DNA from 2 places in the Rhizobium sp. SRDI943 genome. Region 2 is predicted to be linked to the other one. Evidence: riboswitches for the same ligand, from Rfam matches in the RefSeq annotation. Region 2 holds a riboswitch; the other holds the start of a gene.
What was found. A riboswitch is a leader RNA that binds a small molecule or an ion and turns the genes downstream of it on or off. The one in region 2 is predicted to bind S-adenosylmethionine.

Region 1: it holds a riboswitch for S-adenosylmethionine, as region 2 does, so the genes downstream of both, metA (homoserine O-acetyltransferase MetA) here and AC245Y_RS00965 (O-succinylhomoserine sulfhydrylase) in region 2, are expected to answer to the same signal.

What each region holds. Positions count from the first base shown of each region.
Region 1 is NZ_CM172787.1:4,238,867-4,254,652, forward strand. Features, by position in the region: gene AC245Y_RS21285 (acyl-CoA dehydrogenase family protein) at 1-19, opposite strand, end outside; gene AC245Y_RS21290 (acyl carrier protein) at 19-270, opposite strand; gene AC245Y_RS21295 (lysine-2,3-aminomutase-like protein) at 533-1,585, opposite strand; gene epmA (EF-P lysine aminoacylase EpmA) at 1,582-2,643, opposite strand; gene efp (elongation factor P) at 2,793-3,362, shown strand; gene AC245Y_RS21310 (SIS domain-containing protein) at 3,586-4,314, opposite strand; gene nagA (N-acetylglucosamine-6-phosphate deacetylase) at 4,332-5,483, opposite strand; gene AC245Y_RS21320 (SIS domain-containing protein) at 5,483-6,514, opposite strand; gene AC245Y_RS21325 (GntR family transcriptional regulator) at 6,511-7,284, opposite strand; gene AC245Y_RS21330 (aldose epimerase family protein) at 7,450-8,472, opposite strand; gene metA (homoserine O-acetyltransferase MetA) at 8,699-9,622, opposite strand; SAM riboswitch at 9,671-9,748, opposite strand; gene AC245Y_RS21340 (ABC transporter ATP-binding protein/permease) at 9,863-11,752, shown strand; gene AC245Y_RS21345 (hypothetical protein) at 11,824-12,453, opposite strand; gene AC245Y_RS21350 (ABC-F family ATP-binding cassette domain-containing protein) at 12,574-14,391, opposite strand; partial or broken gene AC245Y_RS21355 (thiamine diphosphokinase) at 14,395-15,049, opposite strand; gene AC245Y_RS21360 (MarR family winged helix-turn-helix transcriptional regulator) at 15,107-15,634, opposite strand; gene AC245Y_RS21365 (MDR family MFS transporter) at 15,751-15,786, shown strand, end outside.
Region 2 is NZ_CM172787.1:183,840-199,625, reverse strand. Features, by position in the region: gene AC245Y_RS01010 (hypothetical protein) at 41-319, shown strand; gene AC245Y_RS01005 (helix-turn-helix domain-containing protein) at 479-1,627, opposite strand; gene AC245Y_RS01000 (UDP-glucuronic acid decarboxylase family protein) at 1,982-3,028, shown strand; gene galE (UDP-glucose 4-epimerase GalE) at 3,028-4,014, shown strand; gene AC245Y_RS00990 (glycosyltransferase family 2 protein) at 4,011-5,918, shown strand; gene AC245Y_RS00985 (glycoside hydrolase family 26 protein) at 5,938-6,876, shown strand; gene AC245Y_RS00980 (DUF995 domain-containing protein) at 6,895-7,404, shown strand; tRNA gene AC245Y_RS00975 (tRNA-Gly) at 7,535-7,608, opposite strand; gene AC245Y_RS00970 (2'-deoxycytidine 5'-triphosphate deaminase) at 7,668-8,762, opposite strand; SAM riboswitch at 8,836-8,914, shown strand; gene AC245Y_RS00965 (O-succinylhomoserine sulfhydrylase) at 8,957-10,141, shown strand; gene apaG (Co2+/Mg2+ efflux protein ApaG) at 10,449-10,841, shown strand; gene AC245Y_RS00955 (hypothetical protein) at 10,977-11,564, opposite strand; gene AC245Y_RS00950 (Hsp33 family molecular chaperone) at 11,697-12,689, opposite strand; gene argF (ornithine carbamoyltransferase) at 12,780-13,694, opposite strand; gene AC245Y_RS00940 (aspartate aminotransferase family protein) at 13,737-14,936, opposite strand; gene AC245Y_RS00935 (GcrA family cell cycle regulator) at 15,357-15,786, shown strand, end outside.

The DNA.
Region 1 (15,786 bases), 780 kb from region 2:
TCTTGACGGGGAAATTCATCAGGCGACCTTCCGGCTGTCCCGGATGAGATCGACGGTCCTGGCGATGGCCGAGATGCTCGCGAAGGATTTGCGGTTGAGGAGATTGTCGGGAAATTCGATGTCGAAGGCCTCTTCGATGCCAAGCATTAACTGCACAGAAGCAAAGGACGTCAAACCTGCCGCATAAAGATCGGCGTCGTCGGCGACCTGGTCGATCGACCCAGGAAGCTTGCCGAATTTGGCTACGAGGTCGCGGATTGCCTTATTCATCCCATCACTCCAAGATTCTCATGATCCCGAACCGGCGTTCATCGCCTTGTCATGAGCGTTCTTTTAGTGCGGAAAACAGAACATTCCGCTAATTTATTGAGTTAAATATGACTGAGGCTCATAGCTACGATTTTAGCGATCATTCCCGGATTGTCGTAAACAACCATATTATATCAATGACTTAAGATAATTTCGATACTGCGACACAGTCTGGTTTCTGGCGTGGAGAGTACAGAAATGACACGCAAACGCCGCGTTTGTCTCAATCGGCCGGCGGATAGGAATGCTCGCCGCCACGATAATCGGTGACGGAATAACATCCGTCGCCTGTCGCCCGCATCGCGCTTCCGCTGATGACGGCCTTGCCGTGACCGCCGGGGATATCGAGGATGTAGGCCGGCTGGCAGAGACCGGAAATCCGCCCGCGCAGCGCCTCGACGATCTCCTGCCCCTCCTCGATCGTCACTCTGAAATGACTGGTGCCGGGCGCCAGATCCGGATGATGCAGATAATAGGGTTTGACGCGGATTTCGACGAAGGCCTTCATCAGCTTCGCCAGCACGTCTGGATCGTCATTGACACCCTTAAGCAGCACCGACTGGCTGACCATGGCGATGCCGGCATCAACGAGACGGGCGCAAGCGGCCCGCGCTTCCGGCGTCAGTTCGCGGACATGGTTGGCATGCAGCGCGACATAGACCGTCTTGCCGCTCGCCTTCAGCGCGCCAATCAGCGCCGCATCGATCTTCTCGGGGTCGACGACCGGAACACGCGTGTGGAACCTGATGATCTTCACATGCGCGATCCCGGCAAGCGCCTCCATGATCTCGCCGAGCCGGCGCGGAGAAAGCACCAGCGGATCGCCGCCGGTGAGGATGACCTCCCAGATCTCCTCTTGCCTGCGGATATAATCGAAAGCTGCCTGCATCGCCGCCGCATCGAGCGTGCCGAGGCCCTGCGGCCCGACCATTTCGCGCCGGAAACAGAAGCGGCAATAGACCGGGCAGACATGCACGGCCTTGAGCAACACACGATCGGGGTAGCGGTGAACGATACCTTCGACAGGGCTGTGGGCATGATCACCGATCGGATCGGCGCGTTCTTCCGGGGCGATCGTAAGTTCGGCTGCATCGGGCACGAATTGCCGAGCGATCGGATCATCGGGGTCGGCTCGATCGATGAGCTTGCTGATCGCAGGCGACAGCGCAACCGCGTAACGCGCCGCCACCTCCTCGAGCGCTACGCGATCGGCAGGCGCGACCAGCCCCGCCTTCAGAAGATCGTCGACGCTCTTGATCGGTTTGACGACATTCATCGTCCGTACTCCGCCACCGGCGCCCAGAGCACCTGGTCGATGCGCGATGCTCCCGTCGCCAACATCACCAGCCGGTCGAAGCCGAGCGCGATACCGCTTGCATCAGGCATCAGCGACAGCGCGGCGAGGAAATCCTCGTCGATCGGATAGGTCTCGCCGTAGACCCGCGCCTTCTCGGCCATCTCGATCTCGAACCGTCGCCTTTGTTCGGCAGCATTGGTGAGTTCGCCGAAGCCGTTCGCAAGCTCGACGCCGCAGGCATAGAGCTCGAAACGCTCGGCAACCCTGGGGTTGCGCGCCGAGGGACGCGCAAGGGCTGCCTCCGAGACCGGATATTCGTCGAGGATGGTGATGCGGCCGAAGCCGAGATGCGGCTCGATCTTTTCGACCAACACCCGGCTGAAGAGATCGGCCCAGCCGTCGTCATCGGCAACACGCATGCCGACGCGCTTCGTCTCGGCCGCCAGATGGTCGCGGTCAGTCGAACCGTCGGCGGCGACCGAGGCGAGAAGATCGATGCCGGCATGACGCTCGAACGCTTCGGCAACGCTGATCCGCTCCGGCCCGGCGAAGGGATCGCTCTCGGCGCCGCGAAAGGCAAGCTTCCCGGTCTTCACCGTCTCAGTCGCCAGCGCCAGGATCCGCACGCAATCCATCATCAGGCTCTCGTAGCTTTCGCCGGCCCGATACCATTCGAGCATGGTGAACTCAGGATGATGCAGTGGCCCGCGCTCGCGGTTGCGAAAGACATGGGCAAAACACGAGATGCGCTCCTCGCCCGCCGCCAGCAGCTTCTTGCAGGCAAATTCCGGCGAGGTATGGAGGTAGAACGGCGCCTTTTGCCCATTCGTCGTCAGCGCTTCCGTCGCGAAGGCATGCAGATGCGCCTCGTTGCCGGGAGAAACCTGCAGCACCGCCGTATCCACCTCGATGAAATCCTCGCGCGCGAAAAACCCGCGCAACGCCGCCTGGATCGCATTACGTCCGATCAGGAACGGACGGCGGTCTGCATGCACGGACGGGGTCCACCAGGGGGACGCTTTCGCCGAAGAGTTCATTCCAAGCTTTCTTCGCCGGAGAGGCCGGCATGGGGGGTGGCTATTTCCCGGATTTTAGGTTAGTTGCGCCCCAAAGAAAAACATTTGCGTCTTCGGGGGCGTCTCGACAGTCATTTACGACGCCGAAAGCCGAGTTACAAGGAAGTCTTATGGTCAAGGTCATCGCCTCTTCGGTCCGCAAGGGCAACGTTCTCGATGTCGACGGCAAGCTCTACGTCGTTCTCACCGCCCAGAACTTTCATCCGGGCAAAGGCACGCCGGTCACCCAGGTCGACATGCGCCGCATCGTCGACGGCGTGAAGGTTTCCGAGCGCTGGCGCACCACCGAACAGGTCGAGCGCGCCTTCGTCGAAGACGTCTCCTTCCAGTTTCTCTATGAAGACGGCGAAGGCTTCCACTTCATGAACCCGGCGAGCTACGATCAGGTCGTCGTCGATGTCGCCACGATGGGTGACGACAAGGCTTATCTGCAGGAAGGCATGTCCTGCATCCTCTCGATGCATGAAGGTATTGCGCTGGCGCTCCAACTGCCGCGCCACGTCACGCTCGAAATCATGGAGACGGAACCGGTCGTCAAGGGCCAGACGGCATCGTCCTCCTACAAGCCGGCGATTTTGTCGAACGGCGTGCGCGCCATGGTGCCGCCGCACATCAATGCCGGCACCCGCGTCGTCATCGCCACGGAAGACAATTCCTACGTCGAACGCGCCAAGGACTGATCCCGGTTTCAGCCTATCGAAGAGGCCGGCTCGCGCCGGCCTTTTTTGTATCCGCCGTCTCAATTAAATAATCAGAGCATGATGTCGTCCGAAAACCGCACGCACTTTTCGGCATCATACTCTAGAGCAATTCCAGCAAAAGTGCACAGCGGTTTTGCGTCCGGAATTGCGTGAAAACAAAGAGATAGAGCACTTCCGTGATTCGAAGAAAAACGGAAATGCTTTAGAGATGCGGGTTGCGCGGACGGTATTTCTTGACGAGCTTCTGGTTGATCTCGGCGGCACCCGGCATGTTGGCACTGAGATAAATTGGCGCATCGCCGGATTTCGAAAGCTCCGAGGCGACTTCGGCGAAGATCGCATTAATGACGGTCACCCCGACGGCCGTCGAGACTGGCCCAACCCGGAGCCCCGTGCCTTCGAGATCGACAACGGCGTCACCCGGCGGCAGCCCGTTGTCCAGCACCACATCGGCCACGTCGGCAAGCCGCCGGCGGCCATTGGCGATCGCTGAGGAATAGGCGATCGACGTGATGGCAATCACCTTTGCGCCGATTTCGCGCGCATAGTCGGCGGCCTCGATCGGCGCGGCGTTCACGCCCGAATTGGAGGCGATGATGATGACATCGCCCGGCTGCATGCCGTAACGCTCCAGCATCGGCCGCACCAGGCCTTGCGTGCGCTCATAAACCGAACTGATGACCGCGCCCTCATGCAACATGGCCGAGCCGACGAGCACCGGCACGGTAAAGGCGAGCCCGCCGGCACGATAGTGCACCTCTTCCGCCAGCATATGCGAATGGCCGGTGCCGAAGACATAGACACGCTTGTCGCCTCGGGCAGCATCGAGGATGGCGGCTGCTGCCTGCGCCATCGGCTGGGCAAGCGTCTGCTTCAGTTCCTCCAGCCGGCCGATGAGGTTGGAGAAATAGGCATCGGTAATGTCGGTCATCCCACTTCTCCTTGATTTTAGGCCGCTTCGCCGCTGAGCCAGGTGGCGGTGACGGCAAGCGCATCGGTGAGATGCACGAGATCGGCACGCGCGCCCGGCGAGAGATGGCCGCGATCGGCAAGCCTGAGAAACCGCGCGGGATAAAGGGTCGCCATGCGCAAGGCCTCGGCGAGCGTCAGGTCGAGATAGGTGACGCCGTAACGGATCGTCGAGATCATGTCGACATCGGAACCGGCCAGCGTGCCGTCGGACAGCACCAGCTTCGAGCAAAAGCCGCCCCTTTCACGCCGGACGGTGCGCCCGTTCAGCGTGAACGAATCCTTCTCCGACCCGACGAGCGACATCGCGTCGGTGACGAAGAACAGCTTGCCTTCGCCGCGTTTGGCGCGGAGCGCTGTGCGCAAGGCCCTCGGATCTACGTGATGGCCATCGGCGATGATGCCGCACCAGGTTGAGGGATGATCGATTGCCGCGCCGACAAGACCGGGCGCACGGTGTCCCAGCTGGCTCATGGCGTTGAAGAGATGCGTGACGCCCAGCGCGCCGGCATCGAAACGGTCTTCCGCCGCCTCGCTCGAACAATCGGAATGGCCGATGCTGACGGTGACGCCGGCTTCCGCAAGTTCGCGCACCTGGGCAACCGTCACCTGCTCGGCGGCCATGGTGACCAGCAGCGTGCCGATCGCCTCGCGCGCCCGGATGAAAGCCTTGACGTCGCGGTCCTCCACCGGCCGCATCAGTTCGGCCAGATGCGCGCCCTTCCTCGCAGGCGCCAAGTGCGGACCTTCGAGATGCAGACCGGCGACGCCGCGGTTCATTTTCACTGCCTCCTTGGCCGCCTCGATCGCGGCAATGGAGGCCTCTGATGTATCGGTGATCAGCGTTGGCAGCAGCGACGTCGTACCATAGGGCCGGTGCCCGCCGGCGATAATGTCCATCGAGGCGGCGGAAGGCTCGTCGTTCAGCATCCGCCCGGCGCCGCCATTGACCTGCGCATCGATGAAGCCGGCCGACAGAACACCACCGGCAAGCGTCACCACTTCGCCGTCCGGCAGATCGTTTCTCGCGACGATCGCTTCGACGCGGCCGCCGGCAACGATGAGGGCTTTGTCGTCATGGAAGTGCTCGCCGTCGAAGATGCGGGCGCCGAGGAAGATCTTGCGGACCATCAGACCGTCTCCGTCACCTTGAGCAGGTTTGCCGGCTTGTCGGGATCAAAGCCTTTGCGGCGCGTCACCGACTCGATCAGCCGGTAATAGACGAGCAGCGACACCAGCGGATCGACGAGGCCGTTGCCCGTCGTCGGCACGCGCAGATGGACACCGGAGAGCGGCTGCGTCGAGAAGCCGACGGTGGTGGCGCCGAGTTTCTGCAGGCGTTCCAGCGCTTGGACATTGTTGGCGAAGGCCGCATCGTCGGGCGCAAAGGCGACGATCGGGAAGCCCGGCTGCACCAGACGCATCGGACCATGCATCAGTTCCGCCAGCGAGAAGGCCTCGGCATGCAGGCCGGAGGTTTCCTTGGCCTTCAACGCCGCTTCGAGCGCGATCGCGAAAGCCGGGCCGCGGCCGGCCGTATAAAGCGAGGTCGCGTTGAAGAGCACCTCCTCGGCTGCCGCCGTGTCGATCCCGGCGGTCGCCGACAGTGCCTCCGGCAGCTTGCCGAGCGCAGCCGCCAAATCGGACGCACTGCCGATCGCAGCCGTTACCCCGGAAAGGGCTGCAACCGAGGCGATGAAGGATTTTGTCGCCGCGACACTCTTTTCCGCGCCGGCATTGAGACCGAGAACAATATCGGCCTGCTTCGCAAGTGGGCTGTCGGTGACGTTGACGACGGCGATCGTCATCGCTCCGCCCTTCTTCGCCGCATCCTGCAGCGCGACGATGTCGGGGCTGGCACCCGACTGCGAGACGGTGAAATGGACACCGCCCTTCAGATGCAGCGCCGCACCATAGACGGAAGCGATCGACGGGCCGACCGAGGCGACCGGAACGCCGCAGGTGATCTCGAAGAGATATTTGAAAAAAGTGGCAGCGTGGTCCGAGGAGCCGCGCGCCGCCGTCGTCACCACGCTCGGGCGGGCGGACGAAAACAGCCGGGCGATCTCGGCAAAGACCGGTTTTTCCTTTTCGAGCAGCGTGGCCACCACCTCGGGCGATTGGCCGGCTTCCTGCAGCATCAGTGACTGGTTGTCATTCATAGGTCATCTCCGATTCTCAATTCGGCAACGAAATCATAGGCGTCGCCGCGATAATGCGAGCGGGTGTATTCGACGACGCGCTGGTCTTCCAGGCGCGAGACACGTTCGATCAGAAGCGCCGGCGCGCCTGATTTGACGTTCAGGATCGCCGCGGAGGACGGATCGAGCGTGACCGCCGTCAGCCGCTGCAGCGCGCGCACGGGCCGGTGGCCGCTGGCCGTTAGCGCATCGTAGAGCGATCCCTCGCCACCGGCATCGTGCCCCAGGAACTTGATCGGCACCACAGCGCGTTCGATCGCCAGCGGCAGTCCGTCGGCAAGGCGCAAGCGGTCGAGTCTCAGCACCGGCTCGTCACCGCCGAGGCCGAGCAGGAAGGATTCCTCCGGCGACGGCGTATTGACCGCCCGCGACAATATCCGTGCGGCCGGCAGACGCCCGCGCGAGCGCATGTCGGCGGAGAAGGAGGAAAGCCGCCACAGCGACTGTTCCATGCGCTCCACCCTGCTCGATACGAAAGTACCGCTTCCATGGCGCGATTCCAGTGCACCGGATGCCATCAGATCGCGATAGGCGGTGCGCACGGTGACACGGCCGAGCTTCAGAGCCTCGGCAAGGTCGCGCTCGCCCGGCAGCGCCGTGCCGGGCTTCAGTAGCCCTTCCTGAATGAGGCCAGTCAGCGTCTGCGCCAGCCGCTTGTAAAGCGGCCCGGTCAGTGCCTCGTCACGCAGGCCGCGGCTGTTCAGTTCCGCTATCAGACTGGTTCTATCCATGGGCACACAATAGAACCTATATAGAACCAATCGGCAAGTCGGAATCGAGCATGGAATCAAAAAACCCTCGCCGGGCGGACCGGCAAGGGTTTCATAGCGCTCAAATTTGACAGTCGTGCGTCCGCAGCGCCGCGCGTTTAGAAACGCGCCGGCGCTGGAGGATGCTCAGTTCTTGGTGAAGATATAATCCGTCTCCTGACGCAGCACTTCGCCGGGGCGCAGAACCGCATTCGGAAAACCTTGGTGGTTGATGGCATCCGGCCAGACCTGCGTCTCCAGGCAGAAGCCGGCGAACGGACCGTATTTGCGCCCGCCGATGCCCGGAGCCCCGGTGTCAAGCTTGAAGCCGGCATAGAACTGCACGCCTGGCTCGGTGCTGCGCACTTCCAGCGACACGCCGGAATAGAGGCTGCGGGCAAGCGCGACGCTCCGCTTGGCGGTGCGCTCGGCGGACAGGCAGAAATTATGGTCGTAGGACACTTGTTCGCTGCCGACGAAACGCTTCATCGGCGCCATCTCGCGGAAATCGAATTCCGTGCCCTCGACGGGACGGATTTCACCGGTCGGCACCTGCTTCTCATCGGTCGGCAGATAGTGATCGGCGGCTATCATGATGTCATGGCCAAGCGCATCTTCGCGGCCGTCGAGATTGAAATAGGCGTGCTGGCAGACATTGGCGAGCGTCGGCTGGTCGCTGGTCGATTCGTAGGTGATCGACAGTTCACCATTGCCATGCACCCAGAAAGTCGCCTGGATGGTGCAATTGCCGGGATAGCCGGCGCGGCCATCGGGATCGACGATCTTCAGTACTACGCGGTCGACGTCATGCTCGACGATCGTCCAGTTGCGTTTGGCGATATTGTCGCTGCCGCCATGCAGATGCGTCACGCCGTTTTCATTCAGTTCGAGCTGATAGTCCTTGTCGTCAAGCGTGAACCTGCCGCCGCCGACGCGGTTGGCGCAGCGGCCGGGCGTCGCGCCGAAATAGGATGAATAGAGGGGGTAGCTGTCGAAATCGTCGAAGCCGAGCTGCAGCGGCGCGTCATGTCCCTCGAGACGCAGATCCTGGATGACCGCGCCCCAGCTCAGGATCTTGGCCGTCAGCCCGCCGCCCTTGATCTCGACCCGATAGACGGTCTCACCCGCCTTCGTCTGCCCGAAAACGTCCCGCTCCAACTTATCCGACATGATCGTCCGTCCATTCTATCTCTGCTGCAAATTCCGCAATTCGGAATCGATTTGGGGAATTTGCAGCGATTCAAAGTGTGCATTGCACGTCCGACGAAGACGCGCGGCGTGGTAGGGTTCAGGACAGGAACCTGCCCGGATTTGCTTCGATCCGCAACCGGCGGATCAGAAAGAAAAGCCGCAGCAGCAATGCGGCGGAACCAGCTCGCGGCGCGCTCGGCAACGGTCAGAGGTCGGTGCCGATCTCTTCCACATCAAAGGGTGTCGTCTGGTAGATTTCGTTGATCCAGTTGCCGAACAAAAGATGCGCATGGCTGCGCCAGCGGTTCTGCGGCGCAAGCGCCGGATCGTTATGCGGAAAGTAATTGTGCGGCATCTTGATCGGCACCCCGGCATTGACGTCGCGGAAATACTCGTCGGAAAGCGAGGTGGAATCATATTCGACATGGTTGAACATGTAGAGCCGCCGGCCTCTCTTCTCGTGCACGAGGCAGACGCCCATTTCGCTCGACTCCATCAGGATCTCCAGGCTTTCGGATTTCTCGATATCGGCGCGGCGCACTTCGGTCCAGCGCGACACCGGCACTTCGAAATTGTCGGAAAAGCCGTTGAGATAGATCGAGGAAGGTTTCAGATTCCGGTGGCGGTAGACGCCGAAGGCCTTCTCTTTCAGCTCGTATTTCGGAACGCCGTGAAAATGATAGACCGCCGCCATCGCGCCCCAGCAGACGTTCATCGTCGAATGGACATTCGTTTCCGTCCAGTCGAGAATCTCCCGCATCTCCGCCCAATAGGTGACGTCCTCATAGGGCAAAAGCTCGATCGGTGCCCCGGTGATGATGAAGCCGTCGAACTTGCGGTGCTTTACTTCTTCCCAGGTCTGGTAGAAGGCAAGCAGATGGTCCTCGGACGTATTCTTCGCCTTGTGGCCGCCAATACGGACAAGCGACAGCTCCACCTGCAGCGGCGAGGCGCCGACGAGGCGGGCCATCTGCAGTTCGGTCTTGATCTTGTTCGGCATGAGATTGAGCAGCCCGATCTGCAACGGTCGGATATCCTGACGGATCGCCAACGTCTCGGTCATCACCCGCACACCCTCCTGAACCAGGGTTTCGAAGGCGGGCAGCGTATCGGGGATCTTGATGGGCATTGCGGTCACTCGATCAAAAACAAAAAACCGGCGGCGACAAAAATCGCTACCGGTCCGCACGCGGCCCTTTAGCGACTTTTTTAACGTGGCTGCAAGCCGGCCGGCCAAATCACCACGGAGGCCTTAATTAGACCCAGTCTGATTGCGAATCAACTGGCGAAAACATGCAGGAGAAACTCATGCAAGCATCATCACACTTTAATGACTGATAGAATCTGTTGATAGACCGGTAACGCCACCATGTTATTTATAGGGGCATGGGCGATTTGGAAAAGCGTAATGGCAGATAAGATCGAGAGGAAGCCGGGCATCGGAAGGCAGGATAGGGTAGGGTATGATTTAAGCCTGACATATCGCCTCGGCGTCATGTTCTCAGCATTCTGGAATTCGGAAGTGCGTGGCAAGGTGCTGTTTCTGGCCACCGTGCTGATCCTCGTCATCCTGGCGACGTCCTACGGCCAGGTCATCCTGAACGAGTGGAATGCTCCTTTCTACGACTCGCTGGAGCGCCGCGACCTCGGCGAATTCTTCCACCAGCTCGAAATCTTCGCGATGATCGCCGGCACGCTGCTGCTGCTCAACGTGCTGCAGGCCTGGCTGAATCAGATGACGGCGCTCTATATGCGCGAAGGTTTGTCGCGCGACCTGGTCGACCAGTGGCTGAAGCGCAAGCGAGCGCTGCGGCTCGCCTCCAGCGGCCTGATCGGCGTCAATCCGGACCAGCGTCTGCACGAGGATTCCCGCAACCTTGCCGAAAGCACGACGGGATTGGTTCTCGGCCTGCTGCAGTCTACCATTCTTCTGGTGAGCTTCATCGGCGTGCTCTGGGAGCTTTCGAGCGGCTTCATCTTCCGCATCAGCGGCCATAGCTTCTCCATTCCAGGCTACATGGTCTGGGCAGCGATTTTCTATGCCGCTTCCGCCTCGGTGCTCAGCCAGGTGGTCGGCCGCAAGCTGGTGAAGCTCAATGCCGACCGTTTTTCGAAAGAAGCCGAGCTTCGCTTCACGCTGATGCATGCCAATGAGAACATGCCGGCAATTACCGTTGCCCGCGGCGAGGAGAACGAGCGTCGGCGCATCAACACCGATATCAGCTCGGTCCTGACAGTCGTCAAGCGGCTTGCTATGGCCAATACCAATCTCACCTGGGTTTCGGCCGGCTATGGCTGGCTGGTGATCGTCATTCCGATCATCGTTGCCGCCCCCGCCTATTTCTCCGGCGGACTCACCCTCGGCCAGCTGATGATGTCCGTCGGTGCCTTCAACCAGGTCAACACGGCGCTGCGCTGGTATGTGTCCAATTTCGGCCCGATCGCCGAATGGCGCGCCACGCTGATGCGCGTCACCGATTTCCGCCAGGCGCTGGTCGAGATGGAAGAGGACTTCGACCTGAAGGACAGCATCGCCTATGAAAACGCCGCGCCCGACACGCTGACGCTGAAGGACGTGGTGATCGTCGCCAAGATCGGTGAAGACATCGAGGAATGCGGCGGTTTCCGTCTGCGTGAAACCAATGTCGTGATCAAAGCCGGCGAAAAAATCATGATCAACGGCGATCACAGCGTCAATCGCAAGCTGCTCTTCCAGGCGATGGCCGGCCTCTGGCCGTGCGGCAGCGGCACGATAGGCCTGCCGCCGATCGACGACATGCTCTTCGTTCCCCAGCTCGCCTATGTCCCCGGTGGCTCACTGCGCGAGGCGCTGGCCTTTCCCGAACGTCCCGAAGCCTACGAGAAAGCCGACGTCGAGGCGGCCCTCGACAAGGTTGGTCTGCATTCGCTGATCGCAAGGCTCGAAACCCGCGCCCGCTGGGACAAGCTGCTCGACAGCGACCAGCAGAAAGCGATCGGATTTGCCCGGCTGCTTCTCGAGCGCCCGCGCTGGATCATCTTCGACGAAGTGCTGGAAGGCATGGAGCCGGAATTGCAGGAAACAATGGCCAAACTGCTCACCTCGATGCCCGAAAGCGGCATGATCTATATCGGCCGCTCCGAGGCCTATCTCGAGGCGCTGAAGCCGCGCGTGCTGCATCTGCAGGCGCTGCCGTCAGCATCCGAGGAGCCGCCTGCCGTCCAGACCGGCGCCAGCGCCAGTGCGGGCGCTGCCGCCGTGCCCGCGCCGGCGCTTTAATGCATGCCGTCCAAAAATGTGGAGCGGTTTTGGGATGTCGGCATGCATAAGACGAGGATTTGAGCCGCTGGTCACATCGGCGGTATGACGCCGTTGAGGCCGACGGCGATCTGGCTGGCCGAGATGCTGCCATCCGCCGCCTTCTCGCCGGTGACGACGACGCCGGCACCGGCCTTCATATCATCCTTGGTCGCAGGCGCCAACGTCACGATCGGCGTGCCATCGGCAATCGTGATGGTCTTTTCCTTGCCCTGATAGGTCAGCGTGATCGTGTGGCCGTCGACGGACTTGACGGCGTTGCTGACAGTCGCGTTGGTCATCTGGCTGTTCGGCTGCGCATCCCAGGGACGGTTGCCCTCACCGGTTCCCTTCATCGACGCCGGAAAGATCAGCACCTCGATCGCCCCGTCCGGGCCCGTGCCCTTCGGAAGCGAAGCGACGCCGACGAAATCGCCGGGTTTGATATCCTCGACCGAAGCTTTTTTGATGCCGCCGACCTTCCAGCCGGGTTTCAGCGCGACCGTCGCATCGCTGCCTTCGCGCGTCTTGACGACGAGCGTATCGCCGCTGAGGCTTTCTATGGCGCCGCGAACACGAATGCGCTGGGCATCCTGCGCCTGTGCAGCTTGCGACAGGGCAAGCGCCATGAGGCTGCCGGCGACAAACGCCGTGAGAATTCCGGAATAAGGCTTGCGAGACATATGACTTTTCCTTGTCGCCATTGCGATCGGCAATATCCCCGGCTGCCGGACGGCACCTTATGCCGCCGGGCGACACACTGACGAATCAAGGAAAAGTGAGCCTCCAGCCTCGAGAAAATCTCACCCTTCCAGCTCTTCCCGCAGCATTTCGAGCGCCAGCCACTCCTCTTCCATGTCAGTCAGGCTGCCGCGCAGTTTTTCCATCTCGCCGGCAAGCCGGTTGAAAGCTGCGGGATCGCGCGTGAAAAGATTGGGATCTGCCATCACCTGTTCGCGCTTTGCGATTTCCGCTTCGGCCTTCGCCATTTCCTTTGGCAGGTTTTCCAGTGCGAATTTCTGCTTGAAGGAGAGCTTGACCTTCGAGCTGCTTGAAGCTGTTGCTTGCTGGGTCTTCGGCTTCTCCGCCGCCTTCTCGGCCCTCTTACGCTCCTCGAGCGCGCCCTTGCGCTGTACAAGCATGTCCGAGTAGCCGCCGGCATATTCGATCCAGCGACCATCAGGCGCATCCGGCACAGCGGGTGCGATCGTCGAGGTCACGGTGCGGTCGAGGAAATCGCGGTCGTGGCTGACGAGAATGACGGTGCCGGGAAAGCCGGCGACAATCTCCTGCAGGAGATCGAGCGTTTCGATATCGAGATCGTTGGTCGGCTCGTCGAGGATCAAGAGGTTCGTCGGGCGCGAAAGGATGCGCGCCAGCATCAGCCGGGCGCGTTCGCCGCCGGAGAGGTTTCTGATCGGCGTACGCGCTTGTTCCGGCTGGAACAGAAATTCCTTCATGTAGCCGGTGACATGGCGCTGCTCGCCGTTTACGAGCAGGTTTTCGCCGCGCCCATCCGTCAGATAGTTGGCAAGCGTATCCTCGGGGTCGAGATCCTCGCGTTTCTGGTCGAGCGTCGCGATCTCCAGATTGGTGCCGAGCTTGACGATGCCGCTATCGGGTGAAAGCTGCCCGGTCAGCATCTTCAGCAGCGTCGTCTTGCCGGCGCCGTTCGGTCCGACGAGACCAATGCAGTCGCCGCGATGCACGCGTATCGAAAACGGCGTGACGATAGCCCGCTCACCGAAGCTCTTGGTGATCTTGTCGGCCTCGATCACCAGCTTGCCGGATTCCTGCGCGTCCGAAACCGTCGCCTGCACCGTGCCCTGCGGTCCCTTGTGGCCGCGATAGTTCGAGCGCATCGTCTGCAACTCGCCGAGACGGCGCATGTTACGCTTGCGCCGCGCCGTGACGCCGTAGCGCAGCCAGTGCTCCTCGCGCTCGATCGACTTGCCGAGCTTGTGCTGTTCCAGTTCCTCGGCCTCCAGCACCTGGTCGCGCCAGGCTTCGAAATGCGCAAAGCCTCTCTCGAGCCGGCGCGAGGTGCCGCGGTCGAGCCAGACGGTTGCCGTCGAGACCTTTTCGAGGAAACGCCGGTCGTGCGAGATCAGCACCAAGGCGCTGCGCGTCTTTTGCAGCTCGCCTTCCAGCCATTCGATGGTCGGCAGGTCAAGATGGTTGGTCGGTTCGTCGAGCAGAAGAATGTCCGGTTCCGGTGCCATAACCCGGGCAAGGGCTGCGCGCCGTGATTCGCCACCGGACAGCATTTTGGGGTCTTCATCGCCGCTCAGCCCGAGATGCGACAGCAGATAGGTGACACGATAGGGGTCATCGCCTGGCCCGAGGCCGGCCTCGGCATAGGCCTGCACCGTGTTGAAGCCGGCAAAATCCGGCGCCTGTTCGAGATAACGCACCGTCGAGGACGGATGGCGGAAGAGCTCGCCGGACTGCGCCTCGACCAAGCCGGCGGCAATCTTCAGCAGCGTCGATTTCCCCGAGCCGTTACGCCCGACGAGACAGATTTTGTCACCGGGCTCGATCTGCAGGCCAGCACCGGCCAGAAGCGGTGCGCCGCCAAAGCTCAGGAAGATATCGTCGAGTTTCAGAATGGGAGGGGCCAAAAATCAGACTCCGGAAAGATCATAGGGCCGGGCGAGCACGATTGCCCGGCCGCTGCGGAGCGAAAAGCGAACCTTGCCTTCCGCAACATTGGAAATGGTGCGCGACGAGCCGAAAGGCAGATGGAAATCCGTGAGCGGATAACGCGCATTTTCGAGGGAAAGCCCTCTCAGCTCGCTGAATCCGGGCACGGAAAACAGGCTGCCTTTGGGAAGGTCCAGTTCGATCGTACCGGCAACCAGCGGCACGGCCTCTTCCTTGCCCGAGGTCAGCAGCAGGTCGAAACCCTCTTCCGCCAGGCTGACGGCCGACAACAGGTGTTGAAGCGCGTGGTCGGAGCGTTCACCGCCGAGCGCACCGGCCAGGATGAGCCGCCGCGCGCCCCGCGCGATTGCTTCCGCCACGGCGATTTCGCCGTCCGTCGCCGCCTTCGCGGCCGGATAAGGCTGTTTCGGCACATCGGGAAATGCACCCGCGAGATCATCAGGCGTCGAATCGAAATCGCCGACCCAGAGCTCCGGCGTAATACCGAGTGCTGCCGCATGCCGCATGCCGCCATCGGGCAATAAAGCGGCTGTTTTCGATGGCATCGCGCAGGCGCTCCGTCAGGCTGAGTTCGCCGCCAAGGAGAATGGTGAAGGTGGATTGGCTCATGGGCATTGCCCTTAGCGCAAACGAGGGGTCGAGGGGAAGGGCCGGCGAACGCCGGCGTCTGCCTCAGCCCGGCATATCCTTGTCGCGCGACAGGAAAACCGCCTCGTAGCCGCCGATGAAGCGCTCGAAAAGCGCTGCGAAGCGCTCGACATCCTCCTGTCGCCAGTCGGAAACGATCTCGGAAATGATCGCAAGCTTCTGCGCGACGATCTCGGCAAGCAGGTCCTGGCCAACCTCGGTCATGACGACGACGATCCGCCGCGCATCGGCCTGCGAGGCCTCGCGGCGCAGCACGTTGCGCCCGACCATGTCGGCCACCACCCGGCTTGCCCGTGACGGATCGATGCGCAGCATCTCCGCGATCATGCCGACCGTGACCTCGCCGGCAGGCTGCGCCCTGCGCACGGCATCGAGCACGTCGAGATGCGAAAGCTCGAGGCCCGGTGCAGCACTCTGGATCGCCAGGCGGCCGATCAGCCGCCGCCCGGTCATCAGCCGCATGCGCGCCATGCTCCGGCCGATACGCGGCACGTTTTCACGATCCGGCTCGGCCGGCTCCACAGAAGGGGTCTTGGTCAGAACGTCGCTCATCACAGGACCATAACAGAGCCGATTCAAAAATTGAATATGCCGATGTCATTAATGTGCCATTGACAACTATATGCTGTTAGCACATAAAAGCACATCAACCCGGAACGATGCCTCCCATGGACATGCAACTCGCGCCTGCGCCGCTCGTGACG
Region 2 (15,786 bases):
GTGTAGAGTGATATTATTCAACGCATTGGGAGGGATGGACATGAAACCTGCAATCATCGGCCTCGTCGGCACGCTCGTTCTGGCGGGATGCAACACCGTCAGCTACAGCGGACCGGGCCTCGAACCCATCCCCGGCAGCATCACCTATAGTGGCCAGCCGCGCAGCAAGCTCACCAAATCACCCCCCGGCTCCGCCTTCCCGCATGACTTCATCGACCAGTACGGCCGGGAGGTGGAAGAAACCTACATCATCCAGCCCGACCGGAGCCTGATCATCGCGCATCGGCAATACAAGCCGATCCGGTTTTTCGGGGATTAGAGCCTTTCCTGGTCAGAGATGAAAAGGAGCGGAGCAGGCATCATAGACCGCAACAGGCGGTTTAGAGGCCATGGGTCTGGATCAAGTCCGCTGTGTCTTCGGCAAAAGCGTCGACCGCCGCTTAACGGACTTCGAGTCCGGATTTCAGCCCGAGCCGGATCAACCCGTCAGGGCCAGCCAATCACCGATCGTTTTTCCGTAACGCTGCGTGGAGCGGATGGCCGGAGCCGGCCGCTGCTGGGTTGCCACCGTCCTTCGGATTTCACGCGGGCTCAGCCCGAATTCGTGGATGAAGGCGCGCGTAAAATTGGCGGCGACCTCGAAACCGGCGGCTTCTGCGATTTCTGAAATCGGCCTGTGGTCGGCCGAATTGCTGAGATCCGCATAGGCCTGCAGCAATCGCCGCTTGCGAATATAATTGAGCACGCCTCCGCTCGCCTCAAACAGTTGATAAAGCCGCGTACGCGAAATCCCCAACGCGCGGCACATCACGTCCGGTGTCAGGTTTTCCGAATGGAGATTGACGTGAATGTAGCGGTGCGCCCGCTCCATCAGTCCCATGTTGGCCTGGTTTTGACCGGTATCAGTCCTTGTGGACGATGCGGCGCCCGCAACGACCATATCGCCGATGGTTTGGATGATCCGGGGCACTTCCTCTATCGTCAGATTGCCGAGGTTCGTTTCGAGGCCCGTGAGATAGCCCGTGAGCAACTCGGCGTGGCTGCCCGAAAGAACCGTGTTGCCGGCGCTCTGGAGAAGGCTCGCATCGCGAGCCAGCATCTCATACGGCAGGAACACGAGCAAAGCTTCGGTATCGGTCGTCCGTCCGCGATAGGGGCTGCCGAGCGACATGAAAAATATCTCGCCGGCACCGGTCTCGGTGACACGACGGTTGACCTCGGTCCAGGCCTGGCCGCTGCGCTGCAGGCCGACGTTCCAATGGTCGATAGGGCTCGATCGAAGCATGGCCTGATCGCGGACATATCTGTGGGCATGCGCGCGCTGCTGGACGATCAGGATATCGCCGAGATGCCAGCCGATCTGCTCCGCGAGGAACCCGTCTTCCGGTGATTTTCCCTCCGGCAGATGAACATCCACGAGCGGCGCCATATGTGCCCGCCAGGCCTGGAATTGTTCTGCCGGTGGTAGGTCCTGCGTCGAGAATCGCAGCGGCACGAGTGCAGGGGAGGCATGGGGCGGGCGTTCCTTGCGCATGGCCGGTTCACGCGGCCAGCGCCGCCGCTCCATATGCGCCGGCCGTTCCTGTTTCGCGGCAGGATCATCGTCGGATTCAGACCCTGTAGCCATCCAATGCCTCCAGCGCATAACCCGACCCGAGCCATGGAAATTGAGAAAAGCAATTGTTTTTGCGGCGGAAATCTCCGCAGAACTCCGTTTGGAAAAACGGAAGTGCCCGAAGAGTCTCCTCCATAAGTTGTTTATCATATTCCTTTTCGCTCTGAAATGTACGGAGCGATAATTTCCAGGACGTGAGGATAACGACAATTGCCTTTCTTAGCTGTATCTAAATAAGCATCGGTTCATTCCAAAAGAAAAACCGGACGAATAAAACATTCGCATGATCGAACGACTTGGTTTCGCGATATGTCGAAGTAAATATCGAATATCCCATAGCAACATCTGAAAACACGGGAGGTAGTCGTGAACTATCTTGGTAAGATTCGTGCGCGCTCTGTACAAGTTTCTGCTCGTGATGCAAATTGTCCTTCCGGAATACATCGCGCTCCCAAGAGAGTTCTTGTCACCGGCGGTGCAGGTTTCCTCGGATCGCATCTCTGCGAGACGCTTTTGGCCGCCGGACACCAGGTGATCTGCCTCGACAACTTTTCCACCGGCATGCGGCGCAATATCGTCCATCTGAAGCGAGTCGATCGCTTCAATGTCGTCGCCCACGATATCGTCCACCCGCTCGATCTGGAAGTCGACGAGATCTATAACCTCGCCTGCCCGGCATCGCCCCCGCATTATCAGGCCGATCCGATCCATACGACAAAGACCTGCGTGCTGGGCTCCCTCAACCTTCTGGAGCTGGCCGCGCGCACCGGCGCACGTATCCTTCAGGCATCCACCTCCGAAGTCTACGGCGACCCGAACGTCCACCCGCAGGTCGAAAGCTACTGGGGCAACGTCAATTCGTTCGGGCCGCGCTCCTGCTATGACGAGGGCAAGCGCTGCGCCGAGACGCTGTTCTTCGACTTCCACAACACGCACGGCGTCGAGATCAAGATCATCCGCATCTTCAACACCTACGGCCCGCGGATGCGTCCGGACGACGGCCGCGTCGTCTCGAATTTCATCGTCCAGGCCCTGACGGGGCAAGACATCACGATATATGGCGACGGTTCGCAGACCCGCTCGTTCTGTTTCGTCGATGATCTCATCGGCGGCATGGTCCGCATGATGGCCTCACCGTCGTCGCTGACGGGGCCTGTCAATCTCGGCAATCCGGGCGAATTCACGATCCGGGAACTGGCCGAGCAGGTGATCGGATTGACCGGTTCCCGGTCGCAAATCATCCATCGCGCTCTGCCGGTTGACGATCCCCGTCAGCGTCGCCCCGATATTTCGCTTGCCATGCAGGAACTCGACTGGCGGCCGAAGATCGACTTGTCGAGCGGCCTGCGTCAGACGATCGACTATTTCGATGGCGTTCTCACCCGTCCGGCACGCGAGCTGGAGGCGGTCTGATGGATGCGCCCCGGGTCCTGGTCACGGGCGGTGCCGGCTATATCGGCAGCCACACCGCCAAGCTCCTCCGCTCGGAGGGGATTGAGCCTGTCGTCTACGACAATCTCACGACCGGAAACCGTTCGTCCGTGCGCTGGGGGCCTTTCGTCGAAGGTGACGTCCTCGACACGTCATGCCTGATCGAGGTCATCGAGAAATATGCTCCCGATGCCGTCATCCACTTTGCCGCCTCGGCCTACGTCGGCGAGTCCGTGGAAAACCCGGCGAAATATTACAACAACAATGTCTGCGGTGCATTGTCGCTTATCGATGCCTGCCGGCAGACGGGGCTTCAAAACGTCATCTTCTCATCGAGTTGTGCCGTCTACGGCGTCCCGTCCGTGCTGCCGATCGATGAGACGTTGCCGAAGGCTCCGATCAATCCCTACGGCAAGACCAAGCTGATCTTCGAGCATATGCTCGCCGATTATGCGGCGGCCTACGGCCTGCGGTATGTTGCCCTGCGTTATTTCAATGCCTGTGGAGCCGATCCGGACGGCGAGCTTGGCGAATGGCACGTTCCGGAAACCCATCTCATTCCGCGGGCGCTGCTGGCCGCGGCCGGCCGGATTCCGCACCTGGAGATATTCGGCGATGATTACGATACCCCTGACGGGACCTGCATAAGGGACTATATTCACGTCGCAGATCTCGCGCGCGCCCATGTTCAGGCCTTCACCCATCTCGCCAAAGGCGGAGCAAACCTCGCTGTCAACCTCGGCACCGGGCGGGGTTATTCCATCAGGGAAGTCCTGCGCGTGATCCAGGAAACGACCGGCTGCGAAGTCCCGGTCGTCATCCATCCACGCCGTCCGGGCGATCCGCCCAGCCTCTACGCCGACGCCAGCCTGGCCCGCGAGACGCTCTGCTTCCAGCCTCGATATTCCGACCTCGAAACCATCGTGCGGACGGCGGCTCCGTTCTTCGGACTGGAGGTGCGCGCGTGACCGAACTTGCGATTATCCAAGCGACGCACGCTCCGGAACCCTCCCACGAGCCGCTTCTTGTCCCGGTTCTGACCGGACATCGGCGGACCGAATATCTGTTCTCGGCGGCCGTATGGGCCTGCGCCTTCGCCTATTTCTGGATCTGGTGGCTGGAGCCGCGCCATCACGTCGATGCTTTCGGCACAATTACGGTGAGCCTCGTTCTTGCCTGGGTTACCGCGCTGCCGGCCTATTTCATCGTCGTCTTCTATCGGGCGGCAAGACCGAACGGTCCCTTGCGCCTGCCGGCGGGCAGTCGAGTGGCCATGGTCGTGACCAAGGCGCCGGCCGAACCCTTCTCGGTCGTCAGTGAAACCCTGCTGGCAATGCTTGCCCAGGAGGTGGAACACGACACCTGGCTTGCCGACGAAGACCCTTCCCCCGAGACTCTCGACTGGTGCTCCCGTCACGGGGTCCTCGTCTCGACCCGCAAGGGGCGATCCGATTATCATCGGACGTCGTGGCCCCGACGCACGCGGTGCAAGGAAGGCAACCTCGCCTTCTTCTACGACCACTACGGCTACAGCCGCTACGATTTCGTGGCGCAACTCGATGCGGATCATGTTCCCGCGCCCGACTATCTCTTCCACATGCTGCGTCCGTTCGGCGATCCAAAGGTCGGCTATGTCTCGGCCCCCAGCATTTGCGACAAGAACGCTTCCGAAAGCTGGTCGGCACGTGGAAGGCTCTATGCCGAGGCCAGCATGCATGGTTCGCTCCAAGCCGGTTACAATGGCGGCCTGGCGCCGATGTGCATAGGGTCGCATTACGCGGTACGTACCGTCGCCCTCAAACAGATCGGCGGCCTCGGTCCGGAGTTGGCTGAAGACCATTCGACGACATTGATGATGAATGCCGGCGGCTGGCGAGGTGTGCATGCGCTGGATGCCATCGCCCATGGTGACGGCCCCAGAACCTTCAGCGATCTCGTGACGCAGGAATTCCAGTGGTCGCGCAGCCTGGTCATGGTGCTGTTGCGGTACTCGCCGAGCCTCCTCGGCCGGCTGCCGGCCCGGCTCAAGTTCCAGTTCCTCTTTTCGCAACTCTGGTATCCGCTTTTTGCGTTCTTTATGTTGCTCATGTTTGCTTTGCCGATCATCGCGCTCGTGCGCGGCCAGAATTTCGTGACCGTGACCTATCCCGATTTCCTGGCGCATTTCGCACCGCTTTCTATCGCTCTCGTGGTGATGGCTTATCGCTGGCGCGCCAGCAGCTCGTTCCGCCCCTACGACGCCAAGATCCTGAGCTGGGAATGCATGCTCTTTCTCTTCGCCCGCTGGCCCTGGGCGCTCGCCGGCACGCTGGCTGCGGTGCACGATTTTGTGACAGGCTCCTTCGTCGATTTCCGCGTCACGCCGAAAGGCCGGTCCGAAGTCGATCTGCTGCCGGTGCGTGTCCTGGCGCCCTACGCTGTGCTGGCGCTCATGGCGGTATTGCCTGCCCTGGCAATCGGCGATGCCGGCGCCTCCAAGGGCGGTTACTTCTTTACCATCCTGAACGCCGCAATCTACTGCGCGCTGCTGTTGGTCATCGTCGGGCGTCATTCGAAGGAGAATACTGTTGCGGCGGCCCCGCGTTTGTACCGTCCGGCGATGGCGACCGTGCTTCTGGCGCTCGTCGCGTTGCCGGGGGCTGCAACCATCATGCGCGGAAAGGATGCGACCGAGGCACTCGCCTGGGGCAGCGGCCGCCTTCAGCTGTTCGAAGAGCGCTACGCCGCCTCCGGTGCAGGCCGGGGCGGGACCGCCCTGCGCACGATCTTCTTCAAACCACGATGGATTTCCGATCCGGAGGAAATCCAACTGAGAACGGATGCCGCTCACCCGGATGTGCGGCCGAGCGTGGAGGAAGTACACAATGCATAGCCCATCCAAAATAGCCCTGTTGTCGTTAACCGGCCTGTTGCTGTCGGGAGTCGCGGTCCTGCCGACCGCTCTGGGCAGTTCTGCCGAAGGGCAGCCGCTTGCAATGACGACATCGTCCATTGCGCCGCCGACCAAAATGCCGGTCGTCACGAAGGAGTCGATCACGTTCGGCGCCTATGATCCGTACGGAGATTTAGGCGCCTCGCCCGATTCGAAGATCGAACACCTCTTCCTGCCCTGGGAAGATGTCGATCTGCGCACGCTCGCCCTCGCCGACGATTATGCGCAAGCGCGTGGCCGCACCCTGCTGATCTCGGTCGAGCCCTGGACCTGGTCGACCGGTTCGCGCCAAACCTCGCAGGAACTGCTGCACAGCATCCTCAACGGTTCGCGCGATGCGAACATGGCCGCCGTCTGCTCGACTGCTGCCAAGCTGAAAAGTCCGGTCATCATTCGCTGGGGACAGGAAATGGACGAAACCGACAGCCAGTTCTCCTGGTCGCATTGGCAGGGCGACGATTATGCCAAGGCCTATCGCCGGATGGTGGAGGTCTGCAAGGTCCACCTGAAGACGGCCAAATACATGTGGTCACCGAAGGGCAATGAGGGGCTTCAAGCCTTTTATCCCGGCAACGATGTCGTCGATCTCATCGGGCTCTCGGTCTTTGGCCTGGAGCAATACGACAGGGACAAGACTGGCCGCGACCAGACGTTTGCCGAGCACCTTGCGCCCGGATACGCCCGTGTCGCCGGTTACGGCAAGCCCATCATGGTTGCCGAACTCGGATACGAAGGCGGCGATTCCTTCGTGCGAAACTGGGCTGAGAGCGTAACGAAACGCTATCCCCAGTTCCCGGCGCTGAGCGCCGTTGTCTACTTCAACGACCGTGAAGTCTATCCGTGGCCGGACGGCTATGGCCGCCCCGACTGGCGGATCGTCCGCGAAAGCATCAATTGAACAAGAAGGAACCTGAACATGTCCATGCTTCAAAAAATGTTCCTGGCCGTGGTCCTGACCGGCGGTATCGCCACGGCCGCGTCCGCTGCCGGAACCAATGAGCCTGCGGGGATCGAGACCGCAAAACCGATGAGCAGCGCGGAAATCTATCGGCTCTACAACCAGAATTCCTGGATGTGGAAAGCCGGCGCCGGCTACTTCTCCGCAAAGGCGCGTCGCTTTACCGCCTGGTCGCGGGAAAATGGCTCGCCGTCCTTCGGCACGGGCCGCTGGTTCATCACGGAAACGGGTAAACTCTGCTTCAACGCCGACTGGCACGCCAAGACCGGAACGGCGACGGCAATCACCTGCTTCAGCCACCGCAAGAAGGGCGGCCTGATCTATCAGAAACGCGAACCGGACGGTGAATGGTACGTTTTCAAGAGCGCACCGGCACAAGCCACCGACGAATTCGCAAAGCTTCGCCGCGGCGACTACGTGAGGTCTCAATTGGGGGGAATTGAGATGAGCGTCAGTAAGACCAGATAAAGGCGAAGCTAGGGGTTGCGCGCGGCCGAGGCGCCATCTGTGTCCTTGTAGGAGCCGATGCCTGCGCGCAACCCTTTTCATAAAAGATCACGAAGCGCCTTCAAAAGGCGGCGAACGGCCTGAGGGTGAATGGAGCGGGTGAAGGGAATCGAACCCTCGTATTCAGCTTGGGAAGCTGCTGCTCTACCATTGAGCTACACCCGCGATGAAGCGAGATTTCCAACAGATAGGGGCCGCTGTCAAGTCGCGGCCGCCGGGAAGCCTCAGATGCGGAAGTGCTTCGAGAGCTTCAGGCCCTGGGCCTGGTAATTGGAGCCTAGGCCGGAGCCGTAGAGGCTGGCGGGCTTTTCCTGCATGTGTTCGTAGACGAGGCGGCCGACGATCTGGCCGTCTTCGAGGATGAAGGGCACCTCGTGGCTGCGCACTTCGAGCACCGCGCGGCTGCCGCGCCCGCCGGCAGGCGCATGGCCGAAGCCCGGATCGAAGAAGCCGGCATAATGGACGCGGAATTCGCCGACCAGCGGATCGAAGGGGGTCATTTCGGCTGCGTAATCCGGCGGCACGTGCACCGCCTCGCGCGAGACGAGGATATAGAATTCATCGGGATCGAGGATCAGCTCGTTGCGGCCGCGGCTGTGGAGCGGCTCCCAGAAATCGAAGAGGTCGTGCTCGGCCTTCTTGTCGACGTCGACGACGGCGGTGTGATGTTTGCCGCGATAACCGATCAGGCCGTCCTTGTCTCCGGCGAGGTCGATCGACAGGGCGATGCCGCCGCCGGAAACGTTCGGCAGCTTGCTGGCGACCAGCGTCTCGCTCTCATGCAGCTTCAACAGTTCCGGCTCGCCGAGCAGCGCCTGGCCGACGCGGAACCGGATCTGCGACAGCCGCGAGCCGCGGCGCACAACGATCGGGAAGGTGCGCGGGCTGATTTCGAGATAGAGCGGGCCGGAATAGCCTGATGGGATCTTGTCGAATTCCTGGGCGTAGTCGGTAATGACGCGGGTGAAGATATCGAGGCGCCCGGTCGAGCTCTTCGGATTGGCCGAGGCCGACATCTCGGCCGGCAGCGCCAGGCTCTCCATCAGCGGCACGATATAGACGCAGCCCGTTTCGAGCACCGCGCCTTCGGAGAGGTCGATCACGTGCAGGCTCAGCCGGTCAAGCTTGTCGGACACCAGATGCGAGGGGCCTGGCATGAAGCTGGCACGCACCCGAAAAGCCTTGCCGCCCAAGCGCAGGTCGAGGCTTGCCGGCTGGATCTGGTCGCGGTCCAGCTCCCGCTCGGAGATCAGACGCCCCGTTTCGAACAGCGCGGAGATCGCGCGATCCGCCAGAATTCCCGTTTCGCGAGCCATCATGCCTCATCCATCATTTGCCGCCGACAAAACCAAACTCGGGGAATTGACGCAAGCAGCTAACAGCAGTATTGCAGAATTATCCCGTGGTGATTTGGCCGGTCGGCTTGCAGCCACGTTAAACAAGTGGCTAAAAAGACCGGGTTGAAACCGGTCTGCTTTTGCGACCGGTTTTTTTGTTATGTGAAGGTGATGGCATGAGCAAGACCTGGCGCCCGGCAACCCAACTCGTCCACGGTGGCACGCTGCGTTCGCAATATGGCGAGACGTCCGAGGCAATCTATCTCACCCAAGGCTTCGTCTACGAAACGTCCGAGGCGGCCGAAGCCCGCTTCAAGGGCGAGACGGAGGGCTTCATCTACGCCCGCTACGGCAGCCCCACCAACGACATGTTCGAAAAGCGCATGTGCATGCTCGAAGGCGCCGAAGACGCCCGCGCCACCGCTTCCGGCATGGCCGCCGTCACCGCGGCGATCCTCTGCCAGCTGAAATCAGGCGATCATATCGTCGCCGCGCGCGCCCTGTTCGGTTCCTGCCGCTGGGTCGTCGAGACGCTGGCGCCGAAATACGGCATCGACTGCACGCTGATCGACGGCCGGGATCTGGCGAACTGGGAAAAGGCGATCACGCCGAAGACCAAGGTGTTCTTCCTGGAAAGCCCGACCAACCCGACGCTCGAAGTGATCGATATCGCTGGCGTCGCCAAGCTCGCCAACCAGGTCGGCGCCAAGGTCGTCGTCGACAATGTCTTTGCCACGCCACTTTTCCAGAAGCCCCTGGAGCTCGGCGCCCATATCGTCGTTTATTCCGCCACCAAGCATATTGACGGCCAGGGCCGCTGCCTCGGCGGTGTCGTTCTTTCCGACAAGGAATGGATCGACGAGAACCTGCACGACTACTTCCGCCATACTGGGCCGGCCATGTCGCCGTTCAATGCCTGGACACTGTTGAAAGGCATCGAGACGCTGCCGCTGCGCGTGCGCCAGCAGACCGAGAATGCGGCAAAGATCGCCGATTTCCTGGCCGAGCAGGGCAAGGTCGCCAAGGTGATCTATCCCGGCCGCAAGGACCATCCGCAGGCCGATATCATCGCCAAGCAGATGACCGGCGGCTCGACGCTGGTCGCCTTCGAGCTGAAGGGCGGCAAGGATGCGGCCTTTGCGCTGCAGAACGCGCTCGATATCGTCAAGATCTCCAACAATCTCGGCGACAGCAAGAGCCTGATCACCCATCCGGCGACGACGACGCACAAGAACCTGACGGATGAGGCGCGCGCCGAACTCGGCATTTCCCCGGGCACGGTCCGCCTTTCGGCCGGCATCGAGGATACCGACGACCTGATCGAAGATTTCGCCAAGGCGCTTGACAAGGTCTTGGCCTGATCGACAGCCAGAGCGGCCGGACCCCACCCGGGTTCGGCCGGATCTCACTAAAGCGCGTCGCGATCTTTGCGCGACATGCTCGGGGTTCGGCCGTGCTGGAAGGTGAGGCCGGATCTCACCAAGGTGAGACCGGGGGAACAAGTTTGCCCGCCGCGGCGTTCCGAAACGGAATTAACACTGACAATTAGGCTTAACGATCGAAAACCCTTCGGATCACAGCCATTTCAGCGATGATAATTGTTCCGTTTCTTGACGGACAGGGCCTCTTATAAGATACGGGTAAGATATCTTGACTAAGGTGCAAGGCATGTATCGCGCCCTCACAAGAGACATCGAAGTCGTCGTCGAACCGTTCTATCTGGAGGAGCAATCCGATCCGGACGACGATCGCTATGTCTGGGGTTACCGGATTGTTATCAGCAACAATTCCGGCATAGCCGTTCGACTGGTCAATCGTTACTGGAACATCACCGACCAGAATGGACAGGTGGACGAGGTGACCGGCCCCGGCGTCGTCGGCGAGCAGCCGCGGCTCAGCCCCGGCGACACCTATGAATATTCCTCCGGCTGCCCACTCGACACACCCTCCGGGCTGATGTTCGGCCATTACCAGATGGAAACGGACGACGGCGAGATGTTCGATGTCGACATCCCCGCCTTCTCGCTGGATTCACCTGGGCTGCTGCGCGTGCTTAATTGAGAGCGTAGGTTCGCGGTCGTTTCGTCGGTGCAAGCACGGCGCGTGGATCCGGCCGGCTACAGCCTTCCAGTCAGTACCAGCATGGACGCCGTACCCTCGGTCGTAGATCCTCGGGCTTGCCCAGTCATCAATCTACTAAAGGTCAAAAGGATCCGAGGCCTGGGTGCCTGGCTTTGCTTCGAACGGATCTTTTGATTGTGGCGGCGCCGGATGTTTTGCGACCGCATCGTTTACCGCCTTTTGGCAGGCGAGCAACTCATCCGCTGCACTGGCGGAATCTTTCAAACCGAGAGCCACAATCTGCTTTCCTCCAAAGCTGGCGCGGAAACTCAGTTTACCAGCGAACTCCTCAATCAAGTCGGGATCCTCGAAATCAATCCATAATGATTTGAGGCCATCGAGATCCAGACCTCTCCCATCAGCCGTCCGTTTAGACTGGTCGAACGAGAGTTCGATGGGATAATGCTTACCTTTCTCCAAGGATTTCCAGTTTGGGTTTCCGAGCAGAATGTAAAGAGGGTTGTCCTTTTTGCGGAAATTGAAGCCAAGACGAAAAATGGTGTCGTCATCAAAGGAAGTCAGAACAAAACAGCCATTGTCTAAAGTCGGGTCGACAGCCACGCTCCAGCCCCCGACCTCTTTCCATGGGACTGTCTGGTCATCAGCCAAGCTCACTGGTGGCATCGCAGCTATGAGCGCGAGTACAAAAAACAAAAGTCGCATCAACGCCCCATCCGCTTTCTTAGGCCAGAACCAATGAAACAGAATAGGTGCACAGTGACTACGCGAAGTCGAGTCACCGTGCTGCATCATCGCTAATCTTTTATTGTTCGCTGTGCGTGTCCTTAACCGCGCCTATTCCGCCGGCTGAAGTTCGGCCGGCTCGAAGCGGTAGGTGGTCGAGCAGAATTCGCAGGTGACGGCGATTTCGCCATCTTCCTGGCTGGCCTCGATCTCCTCGGCCGAAAAGCCCTTGAGCACGCCCTTGATCTTGTCGCGCGAGCAGCTGCAGCGGTCGAAGACGGCGCGCGGTTCGTAGACGCGCACGCCGCGCTCGTGGAACAGGCGGAACAGCAGCCGCTCGGTGCCAACAAGCGGATCGGTCAGTTCATCGGCATCAATGGTCTCGACCAGTGAACGGGCTTCGAGCCAGGCGTCGTCCTCGCCATGCGGGCGGCTGCCGGTGTCGCCGTCGCCGCCGTGGAGATCCGGCTGGCGCATGCGCTCTGGCGCTTCCGGCAGGAACTGGGCGACGAGGCCGCCGGCCCGCCAGCGATGGCGTGGCTTGCCCGCATCGTCACGGTCGAAGAGTTCGGCCGCGGCAAGACGGACGCGCGTCGGGATCTGCTCCGACTGGCGGAAATAGACGCCGGCAATGTCTTCCAGCGTGGTGCCGTCGAGCGGAACGATGCCCTGGTAGGGCTGGCTGAACTTGCCCTGGTCGATGGTGAAGGCGAGAATGCCCTTGCCGAGCAATTGCTCCGGCTCGGTTTCGCCTGACTCGATCGCCTTGTTGAGCAGCGCCTGATCAAAACGGGCATAGGCGCGGACATTTTCCGGCGTCGAGAAATCGGCGACGAGAAGATCGACCGGGCCATCACCCTTGGTCTGCACCGTGAACTTGCCGTCGAACTTCAGCGAGGTGCCGAGCAGCACCGTCAGCACGACGACTTCGGCAAGCAGCCGAGCAACGGGTGCGGGATAATGATGACGCTCGAGGATCGCGTCGAGCATCGGGCCGAGCTGGACGGCGCGGCCGCGCACATCCAGCCCTTCCACCTGGAAGGGGACGACATGGTCATCGCCGGCGAAATCAAACTGGCCGAGGGCGGCTGCAGCTTCTGCCATGGCTTTTAACTCCTAGTTTCAGAGCGATGGGCCAGCGTGCCCTTCGCTCACGCGGTCGCGAGTCTGTCTCTCGCGACGTCCGATTATGGTTCAGATCGCGCCCAGGCACCAAGCAAGAATCGACTTCTGCGCATGAAGACGGTTTTCCGCCTCATCGAAGACCACGGATTGCGGACCGTCGATCACTTCGTCCGTCACTTCCTCACCGCGATGAGCGGGCAGGCAATGCATGAACAATGCATCATTGCCGGCTTTCGCCATCAAGGCCGCGTTGACCTGATAAGGCTGGAAGACATTGTGACCCCGGGCCCGATGTTCCTGATTCATGGAGACCCAGGTATCGGTCACCACGCAATCGACGCCGGCGACCGCACGGTCGGCATCATGGCAAAGCATGATTTCGGCGCCCTCATTGCGGGCCCAGTTCAGATAGTGATCCTTGGGCTCCGAGCCAAGGGGCACGGCCATGTTCATGCGGTAGCCGAAGCGAGCGGCACCCTCGACCAGCGAATGCAGCACATTGTTGCCGTCGCCGGTCCAGGCGATGGTCTTGCCCTTGATCGGGCCGCGGTGCTCTTCGAAGGTCATGATATCGGCCATGATCTGGCAGGGATGGGTGTCATCCGTCAGCGCATTGATCACAGGCACGGTCGCATGCTGAGCCAGCTCGACCAGCCGCGAATGCTCGGTGGTGCGGATCATGATCGCATCGACATAACGCGACAGCACCTTGGCGGTGTCGCCGATCGTCTCGGCGCGGCCGAGCTGCATCTCGGTGCCGGAGAGGAACAGCGTTTCGCCGCCGAGCTGGCGCATGCCGACGTCGAAGGAGACGCGGGTGCGGGTCGATGGCTTTTCGAAGATCATCGCCAGCATCTTGCCGGCGAGCGGCTTGTCGCCCTGGCCTGCCTTGAAAGCCTGCTTACGGGAAAGCGCATCGTTCATGATGGTTCTGAGATCGGCTGATGTGACTGCCGAAAGATCGAGGAAATGTTTAGGGCTCATATCGTCTTCTTACCTGTGCTGCGCCCGAAGGCGGCAATCTCTTCAAGCCGTCTTCTTGACCTTGGAGGCGCGAATGCTCTCGGCGGCGCGTTCGACGCGGGCAAGGCCCTCACGGGCTTCCTCGGCGGTGACCACGAGCGGCGGAAGAAGGCGGATGACATTATCGCCGGCAGGCACGCCGAGCAGATGGGCGGCACGGATCGCCTGCAGCAGTTCGGCTGAGGGAACGGCGGCCTTGATGCCGAGCAACAGCCCCTCGCCGCGCACATCTTCGATCACATCGGGATAACGATCCTTCAGCGAGGCGAGGCCCTGGCGGAAGACAAGCGCGACGTCGCGCACCTGCTGGAGGAAGCCATCGGCCAGGATGATGTCGAGCACGGCGCTGCCGACGGCCATGGCAAGCGGATTGCCGCCATAGGTCGAACCATGGGTGCCGGCCTTCATGCCGGAGGCGGCCTCTGATGTGGCAAGGCAGGCGCCGAGCGGGAAACCGCCGCCGATGCCCTTGGCGACCGCCATGATGTCGGGTGTGATGCCCGACCATTCATGGGCGAAGAGCTTGCCGGTGCGGCCGACGCCGGTCTGGACCTCGTCGAGGATCAACAGCAGATCGTTGTCGTCGCAGAGCTGGCGAAGCGCCTTCATGAACTCAGGCGTGGCAGGACGGACGCCGCCCTCGCCCTGCACCGGCTCGATGAGGATGGCGGCCGTCGCCTCGGTGATCGCGGCGCGGACCGCTTCGATATCGCCGAAAGCCACCTGATCGAAACCCGGCGCCTTGGGGCCGAAACCTTCGAGATATTTTTCCTGGCCACCGGCGGCGATCATCGCCAGCGTCCGTCCGTGGAAGGCGCCTTCGAAGGTGATGATATGGAAGCGCTCGGGATGGCCCTTGGAAAACTGATAGCGGCGCGCCGTCTTGATCGCGCATTCAAGCGCCTCGGCACCCGAATTGGTGAAGAACACCTTGTCGGCGAAGGTGGCGTCGGTCAGGCGTTTAGCCAGACGCTCCTGTCCGGGGATCTCGTAGATGTTCGACAGGTGCCAGACCTTGTCGGCCTGCTCCTTCAGCGCGCCGACCACATGCGGATTGCTGTGGCCGACGGAGGTGACGGCGACGCCGGCGCCGAAATCGAGATATCGCTCGCCAGTTTCGGTAATCAGCCATACGCCCTCGCCTCGCTCGAACCGCAGCGGGGCACGAGAATAGGTGTCATAAAGCGGCGCGGCTTCAGCCATGGCGCGATCTCCATCAAAGTTGCCGGGCAATGACTCCGGCTAAGGAAACCAGGCCCGAAAAATCAAAAATGCCGCCTTGCGGCGGCGAGTGGCACTATTTCCCTTTCGCGCTGCAATGTCAACAAAACGGCGCCCTTAGCGTATGCAGCACGGGTGTACAGCGGCATTTTCAGTCTTCAACAGGCATTATTGCAGAAATGCCACGCAGGGACAGCAAGTTGGGGAAAACTACGAATTCGATTCATCCGGATTCATGCGACTCTTGTCACGGAGTCAGGCTCACACTAGGTTAAAGATCAATTACTAGACTGCATGCGGCGGAACTAGTCACCAAAATTGATCAAGCGTTTCTTGTTTCGGAGCTCCCGGGACAACGGTGAGGGATTCTGCCATCACCAACGCAAAAGGTGGAGACAGGGCATGAACTGGACAGACGAGCGGGTCGAGAAACTCAAGAAGCTTTGGGCCGAAGGACTGAGCGCGAGCCAGATCGCGGCACAACTTGGCGGTGTCAGCCGAAACGCGGTCATCGGTAAAGTGCACCGGCTGTGCCTTCCCGGCCGTGCCAAGGCCGGCGGCACCAACACCGCGGCGCGAACGCCGAAGCGCAATACATCGGCGCCGCGCGCGCCGAACTTCGCCTCTCGGATCACCACCCGCACCGTTACCCGCCAGCAGGGCGCGACGATGCTGAAGGAAGAGATCGAGATCGAAACGATCGAGGAAATGGAATACGTGCCGAGAGGCAATGTGGTGGTGCCGATTTCCCGCCGCCTCGGCCTGACGGAACTGACCGAACGCACCTGCAAGTGGCCGGTCGGCGATCCGCTGAAGGACGACTTCCATTTCT